Regions from separate parts of the Streptomyces sp. NPDC006711 genome, predicted to be linked through region 3. Evidence: riboswitches for the same ligand, from Rfam matches in the RefSeq annotation. Region 3 holds a riboswitch; each other region holds the start of a gene.

Evidence for each region. A riboswitch is a leader RNA that binds a small molecule or an ion and turns the genes downstream of it on or off. The one in region 3 is predicted to bind cyclic di-AMP.
Region 1: another riboswitch for cyclic di-AMP. It lies ahead of ACFYM2_RS15155 (C40 family peptidase); the one in region 3 lies ahead of ACFYM2_RS32635 (transglycosylase family protein).
Region 2: another riboswitch for cyclic di-AMP. It lies ahead of ACFYM2_RS29865 (M23 family metallopeptidase); the one in region 3 lies ahead of ACFYM2_RS32635 (transglycosylase family protein).
Region 4: another riboswitch for cyclic di-AMP. It lies ahead of ACFYM2_RS09520 (transglycosylase SLT domain-containing protein); the one in region 3 lies ahead of ACFYM2_RS32635 (transglycosylase family protein).

The regions. Positions count from the first base shown of each region.
Region 1 covers NZ_JBIAGO010000006.1:135,221-139,621, forward strand. The annotation lists gene ACFYM2_RS15140 (DUF397 domain-containing protein) at 1-173, opposite strand, end outside; gene ACFYM2_RS15145 (helix-turn-helix domain-containing protein) at 205-1,059, opposite strand; gene ACFYM2_RS15150 (ATP-binding protein) at 1,323-1,757, shown strand; gene ACFYM2_RS15155 (C40 family peptidase) at 1,804-2,277, opposite strand; cyclic di-AMP (ydaO/yuaA leader) riboswitch at 2,282-2,465, opposite strand; gene ACFYM2_RS15160 (hypothetical protein) at 2,803-3,111, opposite strand; gene ACFYM2_RS15165 (ATP-dependent Clp protease proteolytic subunit) at 3,118-3,747, opposite strand; gene ACFYM2_RS15170 (lysophospholipid acyltransferase family protein) at 3,999-4,401, shown strand, end outside.
Region 2 covers NZ_JBIAGO010000020.1:68,049-72,449, reverse strand. The annotation lists gene ACFYM2_RS29875 (HPr family phosphocarrier protein) at 46-327, shown strand; gene ACFYM2_RS29870 (GntR family transcriptional regulator) at 390-1,100, opposite strand; gene ACFYM2_RS29865 (M23 family metallopeptidase) at 1,294-2,061, opposite strand; cyclic di-AMP (ydaO/yuaA leader) riboswitch at 2,075-2,234, opposite strand; gene ACFYM2_RS29860 (M16 family metallopeptidase) at 2,458-3,822, opposite strand; gene ACFYM2_RS29855 (pitrilysin family protein) at 3,840-4,401, opposite strand, start outside.
Region 3 covers NZ_JBIAGO010000027.1:33,164-37,564, reverse strand. The annotation lists gene ACFYM2_RS32645 (cytochrome P450) at 1-324, shown strand, start outside; gene ACFYM2_RS32640 (transglycosylase family protein) at 546-1,547, shown strand; cyclic di-AMP (ydaO/yuaA leader) riboswitch at 1,804-1,971, shown strand; gene ACFYM2_RS32635 (transglycosylase family protein) at 1,973-2,707, shown strand; gene eno (phosphopyruvate hydratase) at 2,998-4,284, shown strand.
Region 4 covers NZ_JBIAGO010000003.1:396,986-401,386, forward strand. The annotation lists gene ACFYM2_RS09510 (DUF4157 domain-containing protein) at 1-48, opposite strand, end outside; gene ACFYM2_RS09515 (STAS domain-containing protein) at 247-699, opposite strand; gene ACFYM2_RS09520 (transglycosylase SLT domain-containing protein) at 971-1,756, opposite strand; cyclic di-AMP (ydaO/yuaA leader) riboswitch at 1,759-1,943, opposite strand; gene ACFYM2_RS09525 (RraA family protein) at 2,632-3,255, shown strand; gene ACFYM2_RS09530 (hypothetical protein) at 3,458-4,144, opposite strand; gene ACFYM2_RS09535 (phosphatase PAP2 family protein) at 4,215-4,401, opposite strand, start outside.

The sequences.
Region 1 (4,401 bases), on a different contig from region 3:
CCGAAGAGCAGCGCGGGTCCCGCAGTGCGTTTCGAGTCGCGTACGGCCAGCAGCTCGCCATTGAGCCGTGCCGTCTCGACGCAGTTGTTCATGCCCACACTGCGACGCGGACGCCGCCACGCGGCCTGGGTGAGAAGGTGACTGGAAGGGACGTGCGCGGGATGCGCGGACATCATGCCTCCCCACTCGCCCGGCCCGGCCCGGTCATTCCCGGGCCATCAGGGCGATGAGATCCAACGAGTCCTCCATGGAGAGCGCGAGTGCCTGGACGGTCCGGAACGCGGCACCGTACGCCTCCAGGTCTTCTCTCCGCTCCAGATAGAGGCTACTCGTCAAGTGGTCGACAACGACCACATCCAGATCCGAGTTGGCCGGAAACGAAAACATCGTGAAAGGGCCGGTGAGCCCGACATAGCCGCCGTAATGGAAGGGGATGACCTGGAGCCGCACCTGGGGCAGGGCGGCCAGTTCCACAAGGTGGCGCAATTGCTCGCGCATGGTCGCGGGCCCGCCCACCCTGCGGCGCAGCACCGCCTCGTCCAGTACCGCGCTGAGCATCAGCGGGGGATCGGCGCGCAGCACCAATTGGCGGGCGATCCGCACCTCCACGAGGGAGTCGACCTCCTTCGGGGCGAGACCACCGAGCGCGGCCCGCGTCACCGCCCGCGCGTAGGCCGGCGTCTGCAACAGGCCCGGCACCACCGAGGTCTCCAGGGTCCGGGCCGAACGCGCCTGTGACTCCAGGCTGATGAAGTCCCGGTACTGCGGCGCCAGCAGCCCGCGGTACGCGTGCGTCCAGCCCGCCTCCGCGCCGCCCGCCGAATCCGCCAACGCGCCCAGCAGCGCCCGCAGTCGCGGGTCACGCACGCCGTAGGCGTCGAGCAGCCGGGCCACGTCCGCCGGCTTGACCCCGCTGCGGCCGGTCTCGATCCGGCTCACCTTCGACTGGTGCCAGCCGACGAGAGCGGCCGCCTCGCCACTGGTGAGCCCCCTGTCGTCGCGCAGCCGCCGCAGTTCCTCGCCGAGCTTGCGTCTGCGCACCGCCGGTCCGTGCCCCATGGCCGCCTCCTCTGGCTCTGTCGGCTCTGTTGCCTCCTTCGTCTTCGGCGATGGGTAAGTGTGGGCCCACATACGGTCTTCCGTCGCAGAGTTCACTGCTTTGAGCGACAGATATATGCATATCTTGGTGGATGGCGCCCGGGACCGGCACGATGAGTGCCACTCTGACGCGAAGCACAGTCCGAGGCCTGTCGTCCTCTCCGCGAGCGCTCATTCGCCAGGAGTCTCAGAGCCGGCCCGGGCGGGAAAGGGACAGCGTCGCCATGGCAGACCATCTCGAAGCAACCCTCACTCTGCCGAGCGATCCCGCCTCGGTCTCCGCCGCACGGCGCTACGCCGCCACGATCCTGGCCGACTGGGGCCTGCCGCCGGACGCCGACGCGGTCGACACGGTGCGGCTCATCGTCTCCGAGCTCGCCACCAACGCCGTGCAGCACACCTTCGGCCAGTCGCCCACCTTCACCGTGAACCTGAGTCTTGAGCGCGAGGAAGTGCTCAGGATCGGCGTCACCGACAGCCATCCGCGCTGGCCGAAACGATTGCCCGCGGCCGTGCAGCAGGACAACGGGCGGGGCATGGTCATCATCCGCTGGCTGGCCGCCGAATCCGGGGGCAGGCTGTCCGTCGAGCCCACGCAGGACGGCGGCAAAACGGTCTCGATCGCACTGCCGTGGCCGACGGCGGTCCAGGACGGATAACCGCCCGGGCCGGGGCGCGCCACCCGCGCCGGCTCCTGAGCGCCCGTCAGCCCACCCGCCCGTACCAGACGCTGTGGCTCCAGATCCGCTCCAGGCGCACCACGGTCCCGGACTTGGGCGAGTGCCAGATGCGGCCGCCCCCCGCGTAGATGCCGACGTGGTACACGCTGCCTCCGGAGTGGAAGAACACCAGGTCGCCGGCCTTGCGCGAGGAAGCGGAGACGTGCCGGGAGGTGTTGTACTGCTGCTGCGCCGAGCGGGGCAGGTGGCGGCCCGCCTGCTTGAACGAGTAGAGCGTGAGCCCCGAGCAGTCGAAGCGTGAGGGGCCCGACGCGCCGTACTGGTAGGGCGAGCCCTTCTTGGACGCGGCCACATGGAGCGCCCTGGCGGCCACGGCGGCGGCGTTCGCTTCCGGCGTGGCACCCGGTACCAGCGTCGTGGCGCCCGTCGCGGCGAGAGCGAAGGCACAGACGGTGCCCAGGCGGACAGCCAGGGACGGGATGTACGTCCGCGCGGTCATGCGCAACCCTTCGTCAAACCGCCTGCGAAGGATGACCTGTCGGGTTCGGACTGGCGAAGACGCCCGGCCGCGTGCGCGGCTTCACCCCGAGGGAGGGCCGGCTCACCGGCCCTCCCGAAGTACTCGGGTCCTCCACTCCTGCCGGTCCACTCCTGTCGACCAGTCGTCCGGAACGGCGGCAGGACTCGGCGTCCGCCCGGACCGCCTCGCCGAGGTGGCGGGGGCTTGTCGTCTCAGGGATCTTCACGCAACGACTGTCGGATTACCGGACCGAAACGGCTTTGTGTGAGACTGCTCACGCCTGCCCCATTCGGGTGGACACGGGCACTTCAACCCCTTCTCGACCGGTCCTGACCAGGCTCGTACCAGCTACGGAAGGATCGATTCCGCATAGGGGTGGCCGCCATAAGCAACTCATAAGGGTCAGTGGGTGGAGCCGCGGGTGGGCCGAAAGGGGGTACTCCATCTGGTCCGTTTCGCCTGCCCGGTGAGCGCGTCGAATGCCGCCCGGGCCGCGCGGCGCCTCTAACTCCCCGTCCCGGGTGGCACCGTGAGGCGGCCCGCGCGGCGCTCGCCGTCCAGGACGCGAAGCGCCCGTGTCAACGTGCTGGCGTGCACCCGTGTCTCCCCGCGCAGATGCATGAGGGTGAGGGCGTCCTTGAGCGCGGCCGCCCGTCCCACCAGGGCCTGCGCCGCCCGCAACGCGCTGTAGGTGTCATGGCCGTGCGCCGGGTTCACCCGGCCGAGCAGGTCGACCACTTCGAGATAGGCGTCGATGAACTCGCCTTCGGCGCGCGTGAGCGCGGGCAGCGGCGGCAGTTCCGGCGGCAGCACGGCGCCTCAGTTCCCGCGCGCGGAGGTCTTGCGGCTCTCCAGGACGTGGTCGGCGATCCCGTACGCCACCGCCGCCTTGGCGTCCAGGACCAGGTCCCGTTCGATGTCGGCGGCCACCTGCTCGGCGGCGCGCCCGGTGTACTGGGCCAGGAGCCCGGTCAACAGCGCGCGGCCGCGCAGTACTTCCGCCGCCTGGATCTCCAGATCGGACGGCTGGCCGCGCAGCGGCTCCTCCATGGCCGGCTCCTTGAGGAGCACCCGTGACGCCGGCTGCACCAGGCGCTTGCCCGGCGTCCCGGCCGCCAGGAGCACCGCCGCGACCGAACTCACCTGCCCCAGGCAGAACGTCTGCACATCGCAGCTGACGAACCGCATCGCGTCGTGGACCGCGGTCATGGCGGTGAGCGAGCCGCCGGGGGAGTTGATGTAGAGGCAGATGTCCCGGTCCGGATCGGCGTGCTCCAGGTGCATGAGCTGGGCCATCACGTCGTTGGCGGAGGCGTCGTCGACCGGTGTGCCCAGAAAGATGATCCGCTCCTCGAAGAGCTTGGAGTACGGATCGAGCGTGCGGACGCCGTTGGTGGTGCGCTCCTGGAACTCGGGCAGCACATAGCGGGCGGCGGGGCGGTGGTTCATGGCGTACCTCTCCTTGACCGGACCTCGGGGCGGCCTCCGTAAAAAACGTACAGGACGTACAGAAGCGCCGGGTTGAGCATCCGTCGGGGAGCACGCGCGAGGCAAGGGGCCAGGCGGCGGTTTCGCTGTGGGCGAGCGAGAGATCGCGCCGTCGGGTGCGGGGTCTGGCGCGATAGGCGCTCTCCCGGCTGCCTTCGTCGATGGCTAGCGTGCGGCGGCGCGGGGGTCACCTGGGGAGAGGGCTTACTGACGTGTTCTATTACGCGTTGCGTCTCGTGCTGTCGCCGCTGTTGCGGTGGCTGCTCCGCCCGAGCGTGGAGGGGAGCGGGCGGGTGCCGGGGACGGGTGCGGTGATCATCGCGGGAAACCACCAGTCGTTCACCGATCAGTTCCTGCTCGGGGTGGTGCTCAGGCGCCGCCTCACCTTCCTGGCGAAACAGGAGTACTTCACCGCGCCGGGCCTCACCGGCCGCGCCACCGCTGCCTTCTTCCGCGCGCTCGGCCAGATCCCGGTCGACCGCTCGGGCAAGGAAGCGGCCCGGGCCGCGCTCGACACCGCGCTCCAAGTCCTGGACAGGGGCGCGGCGTTGGGGGTGTTTCCCGAGGGCACGCGTTCGCACGACGGACGGCTGTACAAGGGCAAGGTCGGGGTGG
Region 2 (4,401 bases), on a different contig from region 3:
AGAGACTGGTCTAGACAACCGTCAGAGATTTCGAAGGGCAACACCATGGCTGAGCGCCGCGTCAACGTCGGCTGGGCCGAGGGCCTGCACGCCCGCCCCGCGTCCATCTTCGTCCGTGCCGCCACGGCTGCCGGAGTCCCCATGACGATCGCCAAGGCCGACGGCAACCCGGTCAACGCCGCGTCCATGCTCGCGGTGCTCGGCCTGGGCGCGCAGGGCGGCGAGGAGATCGTGCTGGCCTCCGACGCCGAGGGCGCGGACGCCGCGCTCGACCGGCTGGCGAAGCTGGTCGCCGACGGCCTCGAGGAACTGCCCGAGACCGTCTGACCCGGCCGGCCGCACACCGAAGGACCGCCGGGCCCCGACACGGGCCCGGCGGTCCTTCGTCGTCAGGTGCGGGCGCGCGCGATCTCGGTCCCGCGCGGCGCCCCTCGCTTTCTCGGCGTTCCGCTCGGTGCGGCCACCCCGGCCGCCCCGAGCCCGCGCGGCCGGTGGGCGCGCGAGGACCGCTCGGTGTGCTGGGCCATGAGCGAGCGGGCGCGTTCGGCGTCGCCCCGGGCCACCGCGTCGGTGACGGCGCCAAGGCCGTCCCACGCCTGGGCCCCGCGCTCGGACGGATCGGCCACGTACATCCAGGCGATCTTGCGCCGCACCTGGGTGAGCGGCGCGATCAGGGCCGGGCTCGCGCAGGCCTGGGCCAGCGTCTCGTGGAACCAGCCCCACAGCTCAGCGCAGTCCTCGCCCGCACCGCGCCCGGCCCGCTCCCTGCCCAGCCGCACCAGGGCGCGCAGCACGGTGAGATGGGCCTCGTCGCGGCGCGCGGCGGCCCGCGCCGCCGCCAACGGCTCCAGCAGCAGGCGCAGTTCGAGGAGGTCGGCGCCCTCGGCGGCGGTGGGCTCGGCCACCCAGGCGCCGGCGTATCTGCGGGTGGTCACGAACCCCTCGGACTCCAGGGTGCGCAGGGCCTCGCGGACCGGGACGCGCGAGACCCCGTAACGGCGGGCGAGCGCTTCCTCGGCGAGCCGGCCGCCGGGCTCGTGGACGCCCGCCACGATGTCGTCGCGGATGGCCGCGCACACCGAATGCGCCGGAACGCGCATGCCTCGACCTCCGCCTGGTACACGGCGCGACGCGGTCGTCGGCGCTGGTCGGGCGACTGTACGCAGGCCGTGTTAATTCCCCGTGACGCGTCGGAGCCCAGGGGCGCCTTCCGGCCAACGGCGAAGGCCCCCGCGCGCGTCACGGGGGCCTTCGGTGGGCGCGGGGGCGCCGGGGTGCCTTCGGGTGGGACGCTCAGACGTTCACGCCGTGCGAGCGCAGGTAGGCGACCGGGTCGATGTCCGAGCCGTACTCCGGTCCGGTGCGGGCCTCGAAGTGCAGGTGCGGGCCCGTGGTGTTGCCGGTGTTGCCCGACAGGGCGATCTGGGTGCCGGGCTCGACCGACTGGCCGACGGTGACCTGGATGACCGAGAGGTGGCCGTACTGGGTGTACGTGCCGTCCTGCATCTTGATCACGACGTTGTTGCCGTACGCGCCGCCGGGGCCGGCCTCCACGACGGTGCCGAGGCCCACCGCGTGCACCGGGGTGCCGATGCCCGCGTGGAAGTCGATGCCGGTGTGGCTGCCGGAGGACCACAGCGACCCGCCGGTCTTGTAGCCGGTGGACACATAGCTGTTGGATATCGGCGCGACAAAGGTGTTGAGGCGCTTGCGCTCGGCCTCGCGCGCCGCGCGCTCCTTGGCCTCGCGTGCCTCCTGGGCCCGCAGTTCGGCCTTGCGCCGGGCCTCGGCCTCGGCCTCCGCCTTCGCCTGGGCCTTCGCGGCCGCCTGCTTCTGCGCGTCGGCCTGGGCGCCGAGCTGGTCGGCGACGGTGTCACCGATGACGATGGCCTGCGTGAGACCGGTGTCGGTGACGGTGTTGTCGGGGGCGGCGACGGCCGGGGAGGCGAGGGTGCCCACGACTCCGGCGGTGGCGAGGGTGGCGATGCCCGCGATGTTCGCGCTGCGGCGCGTCATCCGGCTGGGCGCGCGGTGTTTCCCGGTGGCACGGGTGAACGCCATGGAGTGGCGGTGTCCTTTCCTTCCATCTCGCCTACCGGGTTAGCTGACGGGTTCGGAGCAGGAAGGTCTCCTACGGACTCCCCCGCGGGCGGAGGCGTCCGATTCACCCCAGGGACTGAGTGGGTCCCCGGCTCCCCTGGCTCGCGCCATCGGGGACTCGGCGATCGCTGTCCGGTGCCGCGGCTGCGGCGGGTGGTGACGGACAGCGCGACTGACGCTAGACGGCCGGTCTTTCTCCTACCAAACAGACGCCGCATTTTGTTGCGTACGCCACACGACAGAGAGGCAACCTCCCCAACAAACAGGACATATGGGCAGACCCCGGGGGCGCGTGCGCCACCGGGGTCCTTCCTGTCACCGAGGCCCCGGGGATCCCGGGGGCCGAAGGGGCGTCAATCAGCCCGTGACGACGCTCACTTCACCGATGCCCAGCGCCCTGACCGGCTCCTCGATCTGCGCCGCGTCGCCCACGAGCACCGTCACGAGCCGGTCGGCCGGGAAGGCGCTGACGACGGCCGCCGTCGCCTCCACGGTGCCGGTCTCGGCGAGCCGCGCGTACAACTGGGCCTGGTAGTCGTCCGGCAGGAACTGCTCGACCTGGTCGGCCAGCGTCGCCGCGACCGCCGCCGCCGTCTCGTACTTGAGCGGGGCTACGCCCACCAGGTTCTGCACGGCGCTCTCGCGCTCGGCGTCCGTCAGCCCTTCGGCGGCCAGCTTGCGCAGCACCTTCCACAGGTCATCGAGCGCGGGACCGGTGTTGGGAGTGTCCACCGAGCCGCTGATGGCGAGCATCGCAGCGCCACCGTCGGGGCCCGAGCGCAGCACCTGGCCGAAGGCGCGCACACCGTAGGTGTAGCCCTTCTCCTCGCGCAGCACCCGGTCCAGACGGGACGTCAGGGTGCCGCCCAGGCAGTACGTGCCGAGCACCTGGGCCGCCCAGACGCGGTCGTGGCGGTCGGGGCCGACGCGGCCGATGAGCAGCTGCGTCTGGACGGCGCCCGGGCGGTCCACGATGACGACGCGGCCGGTGTCGTCGGCGGTGATCGCCGGGACGGGGCGCGGCTCGGCGGTGTCGCCGGTCCACGCGCCCAGGGTGTCGGCGAGGATCGCGTCGAGGTCGGTGCCCGACAGGTCGCCGACGATGACGGCGGTCGCCGTCGCGGGACGCACGTGCGCCTCGTAGAAGGCGCGCACGGCGGCCGCGTCGATCGCCCCGACGGTCTCCTCGGTGCCCTGGCGGGGCCGGGAGATGCGCGAGGTGGCCGGGAAGAGCTCCTTGGAGAGCTGCTTGGCGGCGCGGCGGGCCGGGTTGGCCTGCTCGTGCGGGATCTCGTCGAGCCGGTTGCGCACCAGGCGCTCGATCTCGGAGTCGGCGAACGCGGGGGCCGCCAGCGCCTCGGCGAGCAGCGAGAGCGCCTTCGGCAGCCGCGAGAGGGGCACTTCGAGCGAGACCCGGACGCCGGGGTGGTCGGCGTGCGCGTCGAGCGTGGCACCGCAGCGCTCCAGCTCCGCGGCGTACTCCTCGGCCGAGTGCTTGTCGGTGCCCTCGGTCAGGGCGCGCGCCATGATCGTGGCGACGCCGTCCAGGCCCTCGGGCTCGGCGTCCAGCGGGGCCGCGAGGAAGATCTCGACGGCGACGACCTGCTGTCCCGGCCGGTCACAGCGCAACACGGTCAGGCCGTTGGCGAGCGTGTCGCGCCCGGGGGCCGGGAAGGCCCACGGCTCGGCGGCGCCGGCGGCCGGCTTGGGGTGGAACTCCATGGTCACGACAGCGTCCGTCACTGGCCCGCCTCTTCTTCCTCGTCGTTGCCTGCCTCGGGTGCCCCGGTGGGCTCGTACACCAGGACCGCCCGGTTGTCGGGGCGCAGCGTCGCGGCGGCGACCGCCTTGACCTCGGCCGCGGTGATCTCCAGGACGCGGTCGACCGCGCTCAGGGCGAGCTGCGGGTCGCCGAAAAGGACCGCGAAGCGGCACAGTTCGTCGGCGCGGCCCGCGACGGTGCCGAGCCGGTCGAGCCATTCGCGCTCCAACTGGGCCTGGGCGCGCTCCATCTCCTCGTCCGTGGGGCCCTCTTCGGCGAACCGCGCCAGCTCCTCGTCGACGGCGGCCTCGATGTCGGGGACCTCGACGCCGCCGGAGGTCTTGACGTCGAGCCAGCCGAGCGAGGGCGCGCCGGCCAGCCGCAGCAGGCCGAAGCCCGCCGCGACCGCCGTCCGGTCGCGCCGCACCAGACGGTTGTGCAGACGCGAGGACTCGCCGCCGCCGAGGACGGTCAGCGCCAGGTCGGCGGCGTCGGCCTCGCGGGTGCCGTCGTGGGGCAGCCGGTAGGCGGCCATCAGG
Region 3 (4,401 bases):
ACCATCGGCGGCCAGGACATCGCACCCGGCGACCCGGTCCTGGTCGTGCTGGCCGCCGCCGACCGCGACCCGGAGCGCTTCGACGATCCCGACACGCTCGACCTCGGCCGGCGCGACAACCAGCACCTCGGATACGGCCACGGCATCCACTACTGCCTCGGCGCGCCGCTCGCGCGACTGGAGGGACAGACCGCCCTGGCGACCCTGCTGCGGCGCCTGCCGGACCTGCGTTTGGCGGTGGAACCGGAGGAGCTGCGCTGGCGCGGCGGCCTCATCATGCGCGGACTGCGCACGCTGCCGGTCGCGTTCACCCCGCCGCGCTGAGGCGGCGTACCGGAGGCCTCGCACGGAGCGCGACTGACACGCCGTCAGGACTGTGACTTTTATGTGATCGTGAGTCCATCGACTTGTGACAGACGTTCGAGTACGGCTACGTTCACCGTTCATTCGGCTCAGCAGTCACACGGAAGGCCTTATCCATGCGCTCCGGGAATGGACGGCATCGTCGACCCCGCCAGGCACCCGCCCTCGTCGTAGCGGCGGGAGTGACCGGATCGGCCATCGCGCTTCCCCTGCTCGCCGCGACCGGCGCGAACGCCGCGGACGCCGGCACCTGGAACCAGGTCGCCTCCTGCGAGTCCGGCGGGCAGTGGAGCGCCGACTTCGGCAACGGTCTGTACGGTGGGCTCCAATTCTCGCAGGCCACCTGGGAGGCGTACGGCGGCAACGAGTACGCCCAGCGCGCCGACCTCGCCAGCCGCGCCCAGCAGATAGCCGTCGCCGAGAAGGTGCTCGCGGCCAAGGGGCCCTCGGCGTTCGCGAACTGCGGCGCCGACGCCGGCCTCACCAAGGGCGGCGGCTCGGCGGACGTCGATCCGGGCGTGCCCGACACCTCGGGCTCCACCGCGTCGCCCGCGCCGTCGGTTCCGGTCACCCCGGCGACCCCGGCCGTCCCCGCCACCAAGACGCCCGAGGACGCCGCCACTCCGGGCGGCACGGCCGCCACCCCGGCCCCGGACGCCACCCGGCAGGACGGCCCGGCCAACTCGCCGGCGCCCTCCGCCTCCACCCCGTCCAGCTCCGGCAAGCACCGGGGCGCCCCCGCGCCGGAGGACGGCGCCGGCGCCAAGCCCGGGTCCACCGCGCCCGGCGCCGAGGCCGGCCGGCCCGACCCCGCCGCCGGCGACGGCACGGGCGCCCCGGCCGGCGAGAACCGCGACGCGGGGCAGCGCGCCTCGCGGGGTGACGGCGCCTCACGGGAGAGCGGCAACGCCCCTGACGCGAGCGGCGCCTACACCGTCCGCCCCGGCGACAACCTCTCGGTCATCGCCGACGCGCACAAGGTCCAGGGCGGCTGGCCCGCGCTCTACCACGCCAACGAGCGCCTGATCGGCACCGACCCCAACCTCATCCTGCCTGGCCAGAGCCTGGACCTGAAGGGCGTGACCGCCGCTCCCGCGGCCCCCGCGACCCCGAGCGCGCCCTCGTCGGCCACCGCGTCCCCCGCCCCGTCCGCCACCCCGAACTCGGCCCCGCAACAGGGCTAGTTCGGGGTGTATGTCCGTTGTGTGCAAGTGAGACATGGGTCTCTTCGCCTCAACTGGCGTGTCCCGTCTGCCCGGTCCGTCCGCCCCGCCCCTCACCTGCGGAAACATCCCTTCTGTGGCCGCAAGTAAGGGGGTTTTAACCCCGATGTGCCTCTTTGAACATTGGCGGGGCGTGTGTTTTCGTCGGACTCGCTCGTCACCGCGAGCCCCTTCGACCGAGAACGCCGAATCCTGCCGTCGGCCGATGGGAACAGTCGACGCTTATGCGCCGTAGGCAGGAGCGGGGGACCCAAGGTAGGCGCCGGCCCCGGCAGTTCACACGGACTGCCGACCGGCTTGGGGTGAAGACGGACGCACGACGTCCGGCCGGGCAGCTCACGCCCGAACCCGACAGCTCACCTCGCAGGCGTCGGTGAGGAGAACTCATGCTGCTTTCCGGCAAGGGCAAGCACCGCCGCCCGTCCAAGGCCGTCCGTGTCGTCACGCTGGCCGGCGTCGCCGGTGCCGCGGTCGCCGCTCCGCTGATGGCGGCAGGCAACGCCTCCGCCGCCTCCGTGCAGACCTGGGACGCCGTCGCCCAGTGCGAGTCCGGCGGCAACTGGTCCATCAACACCGGCAATGGCTACTACGGTGGCCTCCAGTTCTCGCAGTCCTCCTGGGCCGCCGCCGGCGGCACCAAGTACGCCTCGCGCGCCGACCTGGCCACCAAGGGCCAGCAGATAGCCGCCGCCGAGAAGCTGCTCGCCATCCAGGGCCCGGGTGCCTGGTCCTGCGCCGGCGCCGGCAACCTGAGCTCCGGCGGCGCCAAGGCCGATGTGGACACCTCCGGTTCGTCCTCTTCCTCTTCGAAGTCGGCCAAGCCCTCGAAGCCGAAGCAGCGCGTCCAGCCCCAGCAGAAGACGCAGCAGGAGACGCGGCAGAAGCCGCAGCGGACCGAGCAGCGCACCGAGGCGGCGCCGAAGGCCAGCCGCAGCGAGCAGCGCACCGAGCCGGTCAAGCAGGGCGACGGCGAGTACACCGTCAAGTCCGGCGACACGCTCGGCAACATCGCGACCGCCAACCACACCCAGGGTGGCTGGCAGAAGCTGTTCGACCTGAACAAGGACATCGTCAAGGACGCGAACCTGATCTTCCCGGGCCAGAAGCTCCACCTCGGCTGAGCCGGCCCGCCCCCAAGGTCGGCCCCCCAAGGTCGGCCCGCCCCCAAGGCAGCCCCGCCCCGGCGCGCGTTCCCCCGTACGCGCCGGGCCGGGGCTTTCGCTGTTACCAGACAGTAGTGTTGTGGGCCTTTGCCCGGGAATCAGGGTCATTGGGCCCTTTTTCGTCCCAGGACGCGGGCACTCGGCCGGCTGGACCCCCGGAGCCGGTTAGGCTCTTGTCGCAAGGCGAAGCGACCCCGCGGGTCCCTTGCACCGCCTGCGTCACATCTAGCGTCACATCCCAGAAGGAGATGCTCGTGCCGTCCATCGACGTCGTCGTAGCCCGGGAAATCCTGGACTCCCGAGGCAACCCCACGGTCGAGGTCGAGGTCGGCCTCGACGACGGCAGCACCGGCCGTGCTGCCGTCCCGTCCGGCGCCTCCACCGGTGCCTTCGAGGCCATCGAGCTTCGCGACGGCGACCCCAACCGCTACGGCGGCAAGGGTGTCGAGAAGGCCGTCCTCGCCGTCATCGAGCAGATCGGCCCGGAGCTCGTCGGCTACGACGCCACCGAGCAGCGCCTGATCGACCAGGCCATGTTCGACCTGGACGCCACGGACAACAAGGGCTCGCTCGGCGCCAACGCCATCCTCGGCGTCTCGCTCGCCGTCGCGCACGCCGCCTCCGAGGCCAGCGACCTGCCGCTCTTCCGCTACCTCGGCGGCCCGAACGCGCACCTGCTGCCCGTCCCGATGATGAACATCCTCAACGGTGGGTCGCACGCCGACTCCAACGTCGACATCCAGGAGTTCATGATCGCCCCGATCGGCGCGGAGTCCTTCTCCGAGGCCCTTCGCTGGGGTGCCGAGGTCTACCACACGCTCAAGGGCGTCCTGAAGCGCAAGGGCCTCTCCACCGGCCTCGGCGACGAGGGCGGCTTCGCGCCGAACCTGGAGTCCAACCGCGCCGCCCTCGACCTCATCCTTGAGGCCATCAAGGAAGCCGGTTACGCCCCGGGCAAGGACATCGCGCTCGCGCTCGACGTCGCCGCCTCGGAGTTCTACAAGGACGGCAAGTACGAGTTCGAGGGCAAGTCCCGCTCGGCCGCCGAGATGACCGAGTACTACGAGGAGCTCGTCTCCGCGTACCCGCTGGTCTCCATCGAGGACCCGCTGTTCGAGGACGACTGGGCCGGCTGGAACACCATCACCTCGCGCCTGGGCTCCAAGGTCCAGATCGTCGGTGACGACCTGTTCGTGACCAACCCCGAGCGTCTGGCCCGCGGCATCGAGGAGGGCTCCGCCAACGCCCTGCTCGTCAAGGTCAACCAGATCGGTTCGCTGACCGAGACCCTGGACGCCGTCGAGATGGCCCAGCGCAACGGCTTCAAGTGCATGATGTCCCACCGCTCCGGCGAGACCGAGGACGTCACCATCGCCGACCTCGCCGTCGCGGTGAACTGCGGTCAGATCAAGACCGGCGCACCGGCCCGCTCGGACCGCGTCGCCAAGTACAACCAGCTCCTGCGCATCGAGGAGATCCTGGACGACGCCGCCGTCTACGCCGGCCGCAGCGCCTTCCCCCGCTTCAAGGACTGAGCACCGGCCGCTCGCCGAGCCGAGCGGCCAAGGCGGCTGAGCCCCAGCCAGTCGTCCCCGCGTCCCCGGCCACGGTCCCGTACCGTGTCCGGGGACGTATGTGTGCGGCGGGGAGGC
Region 4 (4,401 bases), on a different contig from region 3:
ACCGCCGGGCGTGACGGATCGGCCCTGCTGGCTGTCCTGCGCGTGCACGTGAACCCCTTTGGTGGGTGGGACGTGATGTCCGGCGTTACGTGCATATCAGCGCGGGATGCGGCGGTGAAGGTACGGAAGGGCAGTCGATGGGGCAGTCTCCACGCCGCCCCCTCACGGAGAGCGTTCACCATCGGACCGCCACGCACGCCCGGCCCGTCACGCACCCGAGGGGCGTGGCCGGCTCCGTACGGCACGTCAACTGCCGCCCGCGCGGCGCTTGTTGGCGGCGCCGGGCGGGCCGGCGAGGGCGCTGAGTGCCGCCTCCTCGACCGTGGTGGCCGGCCGGATCAGCCTGTCGAGACCGCCCGCCGTGAGGACCCGTAGGTGCCACGGCCGTACGCACACCAGGCCGAGGCCTCCGTCGCGCTCGCGGGTCCTGCGGTGTGCGCGGCACAGCAGGGTGAGGAGGGCGCAGTCGAAGAAGTCCACGGGGCGCAGGTCCACGACCACCCGGGCGCCCGCCGGGTGGGTGGCCGCGTCGAGATGGCGGCCCACGTCGGGCGCGGACGCCAGATCGACGGTGCCGTACACCTCGACCACCGTGACGCCCCGCACCAGATGGGTGCGGGCGGTGCGGCAGCGGCCCGGCAGGAGCCCCGGGGGAAGGGGTACGGGGTCCGGGGCTGACGGCCGAGCGGTGGTTCCCATGGCAGCTCCCGGTCCAGTAGGGATCCCCGCCCCTGCGGGGTACATGATCGTCGGGCAGTCACCGTGGTCCGGGGTGACGCACTACCACCCTAGGAACAGGCACGTATGCAGAAACGTGCAGCCTTCAAATTGTTCAGCCCTGGGGGTGAACAAAATTTGCGCCGCCCTAACCCGCGCGTCAACGGCGCGGTGCGGGCCCCGGCCGGGCGGTCACGGGACGGGCCGGGCGCCCTCCCGCCGTGAGGGGTGCCCGGCCCTGGGAACGCCTCGCTCAGTAGGCGCCGAAGACGTTGTCGATCGACCCGTAGGTCTTGGCCGCGTAGTTGCAGGCGGCGGTGATGTTGGCGACCGGGTCGTAGAGGTCCGTGGACGTGCCCGGCACGTGGAACGCGGCGAACGTGGGCTGGATGACCTGAAGCAGTCCCTTGGACGGGGTGCCGGCCACGGCGTTGGAGTCCCAGTTGTTGATCGCCATGGGGTTGCCCGAGGACTCGCGCATGATGTTGCGGTAGATGCCGTCGTAGGTGCCGGGGATGCCCGCGCGTCCCATGATGTCGAGCGACTGCTTGATCCAGCCGTCGAGGTTGTTCGGGTACGAGGAGGCGGTCGCGGTGGCGAGCGTGGCCGGGCGCACGGAGCGGTCGGCCCGGTCGGCCGAGGCGTTCCGGGCCGAGGGGGCCGCAGCCGCCTTCGCCGGACCGTTGACGATGAGCCGGATACCGGGGTGGATCATGGCCGGATTGCTGCCGATGACGCCCTGATTGTCCTGGTACAGCTGCTTCCAGCCGCCGCTCACGCCGAGGGCGTCCGCGATCCTCGCCAGCGAGTCGCCCGCGACGACGGCGTAGCTCGTGGGCGACGCCTTCACCACCGTGGCGGGCTTGGCGGCCGCCGCGACCTGGGCCACGGTGGCGGAGTGCGCCGGGGCCGGCGCGGCGCCGGCCGTGGTCGCGCCGATCACCGGCATGGCGAGTACGGCGCCGCCCGTACCGGCGGCGGCGAGGCCCCGGCTGAACGAGCTGGACTTGGGCCGGCGGTGCTTGCCCTTTGCAGGCATGGTCATGTCCTCTCCGTCGCCTGCGAGGTGAGCTGTCGGGTTCGGACGGGAGATGTCCGGCCGCGCCACACGCGGCTTCACCCCAGCCGTTCCGGAATCCGGACCGGCGGCTTACCTGGGTCCCCCGCTCCTGCCATACGTGTGTGGGAGGTTTCCGGACGGTGGCAGGATTCGGCGTTCCACCCGGATTGACGGTGAACTTAAACGAATAGGGCGAGCGGAAACAAGGCCGGAATTCATGGATGCCGACCCGCGATATTGATCCACTGAAAAGCGGGAATGTGGATCATGGCCACCCGGCACTCAACTCTCTTGCGCCCGAACGGAAATGCTCTCGCGGACTTCGCTGACTACCCGTCGGGCGAGTGACCCAATTCACGCGGCCGACGCGCAACCGGTCAGGGAGTACCGCAAAATGACCAGGGTCTCCCAATAGCCCCAATTAGGACATTATTCGAGCAGGGAGGGAACACCATAGCGTTCTATTTGGGACAGATTGGACTTTCCGCGCTCTCTGTGGGGTGGCCGAAGTGGGTGGTCCGCCTCGGGCGGGCAGCCGACCGAGGAGTCGCCGACTCGGACCCGTTGCCCTCTACGTCGGCCGGCTGACGCGTGGCGAATCCGGTGGACACGGTCGTCCCTTCCCGACTCATGGGCCCCCGGACCCCTGCTCGGACCTCGCAGAGGAGCCCCCGGAGGGTCGCGGAGGCGGGCGGCCGGCCCGGAGGTGCCGCCCGCATCCCCCGGCGGGAAAAGGATGGTGGCGGTGGATCAGATCGCCTGAGATCATTTCGGCATTCGCCGTCCGGACCCCCGGCCCCGGCCGTCCGCCAGGTGACTTCCCCTCCAACTCACGCCTCCGCCAAGGAAGAACAATGAACGCCGTCGAAGAATTCAAGAAGATTCCCACGACCACTCTCGCCGACCTTCTGGGGCGAGCCCAGGTCATGGATATCGGAATGCGTCCCCTGTGGTCCCCGATTCCGCGCGTCGCCGGTCCCGCATTCACCGTCCGGTGTCCTGCGGGCGACAATCTCATGCTGCACGCGGCCATCCACCGTGCCGAGCCGGGATCGGTCGTCGTCGTCGAATCGGGAGATCTGGACTACGCGCTGGCGGGCGGAAACGTCTGCGCGGTCGCCCAACGCCGGGGCATCGCCGCCTTCGTGGCCGATGGCGTCATCCGTGACCTCGCCGAGGTACGCGAGTTGGGCTTTCCCGTCTTCGCCCGGGGCGTCATTCCCATTCCCGGCACCAAAAAGGCCGTCAGGCCGCTGAATGCCCCGGTGCGCTGCGGCGGTGTGCGGGTGGCGGCCGGTGACGTGGTGGTGGCCGACGAGGAGGGTGTCGTGGTCACCCCTCGCGAGGACTGGGAGCGGGTGCTCACCGAGGCCCGGCGCAAGCTGGCCAAGGAGGCCGAGGAGTCCCTTGACGCGTGGGAGCGGGCGCACCGCGCCCGGATCGACGCGATCCTCAGCGACGGCGGCTTCGAGGGCTGAGCGGGCTTCGCGCTGAGCGGCTTCCGGGGGCTGAGCGGATTTCGCGGCAGAGCGGGCTTCGCGGCTGAGTGACTTTCGCGGCCGAGCGGGCCCGGGCTCAACTACCGCGCCACACTGGGGGGTTGAGGACCGGCCCGGGCCAACTGCCGCGTGGCCGCAGGCCGGAACCGTACGCGACGGCGCTCCGCTCTGGCCCGCGCCCTCAGACCGTGCCCACCTCGCGGACGAGTTCCAGGCTCAGGACGCGGTCGAGGTGGGCGAAGGTCTCGAACTTGGCCCCCTCCGGCACGTCGGACGCCGTCTCCAGGTCCGCCAGGAGGCGCAGGACGGTTCCGGTGTCGAGCCGGGTGTCCAGGGCGGCGCGCGCCGTGCTCTTGAGGCCGGGCGGGATCGGCTTCGACGGATGGCCTGCCCAGTGCGCCACGGCGCGCCGCCAGCGGGCGAGCGTGCGGGCGCTGTCGTCGATCTCGTCGGCCGTGGCCGTGACCGGTTCCTCGTAGGGGTGGCCGAGCAGGACCATCCGTACCACCGACGGATCGAGGCCGTCCAGGGCGGGCAGTTCGGCCTCGCCGACCCGCAGGCAGGCGGCGGACGCCTCCTCGGGGGTGCCGCTGGTGACGTGGACGGCGGGCGGACCGCCGAGACTTTCAGTGATGTCCTCCAGGCCGCCCTCGGCGTCGGCGGGGCGGACTCCGGCGGCCCGGGCCCCATGGGGGGCCGGGCCGGTCCGGCCCACGAGGACGGCCCGGCCGCGCAGTTCGACGACGCGCGCGAGCACGTCCGCGATCAGGAGCACCCGCAGTCCCGTCCCCGCCGCACCGTCGGCGGGGACATGGGCGCAGACGCGCAGGGGACCGGGTCCGGCGAGTTCGTCGACGATGCGCAGCACATCGCCGAGCCTAGGGGGTCAGGGCCGCCGGGGACAGCGGCGCGCGCCTTCTCAAACGGCCCGCGCCTTCTCAGGCGAGGAGCGGCTTGAGGGCGCCGCCGCGCAGCCGGGTGACCAGCGGCCCGGCGTACCGGCGCGCGGACCAGGTCACGGCGAAGGCCATCACCGCTCCGACCACCAGCGCGGCCAGCACGTCGTGCGGGTAGTGCGCCCCGACGTACACCCGGGACGCGCCCATGAAGAGGGCGGCGACGGCC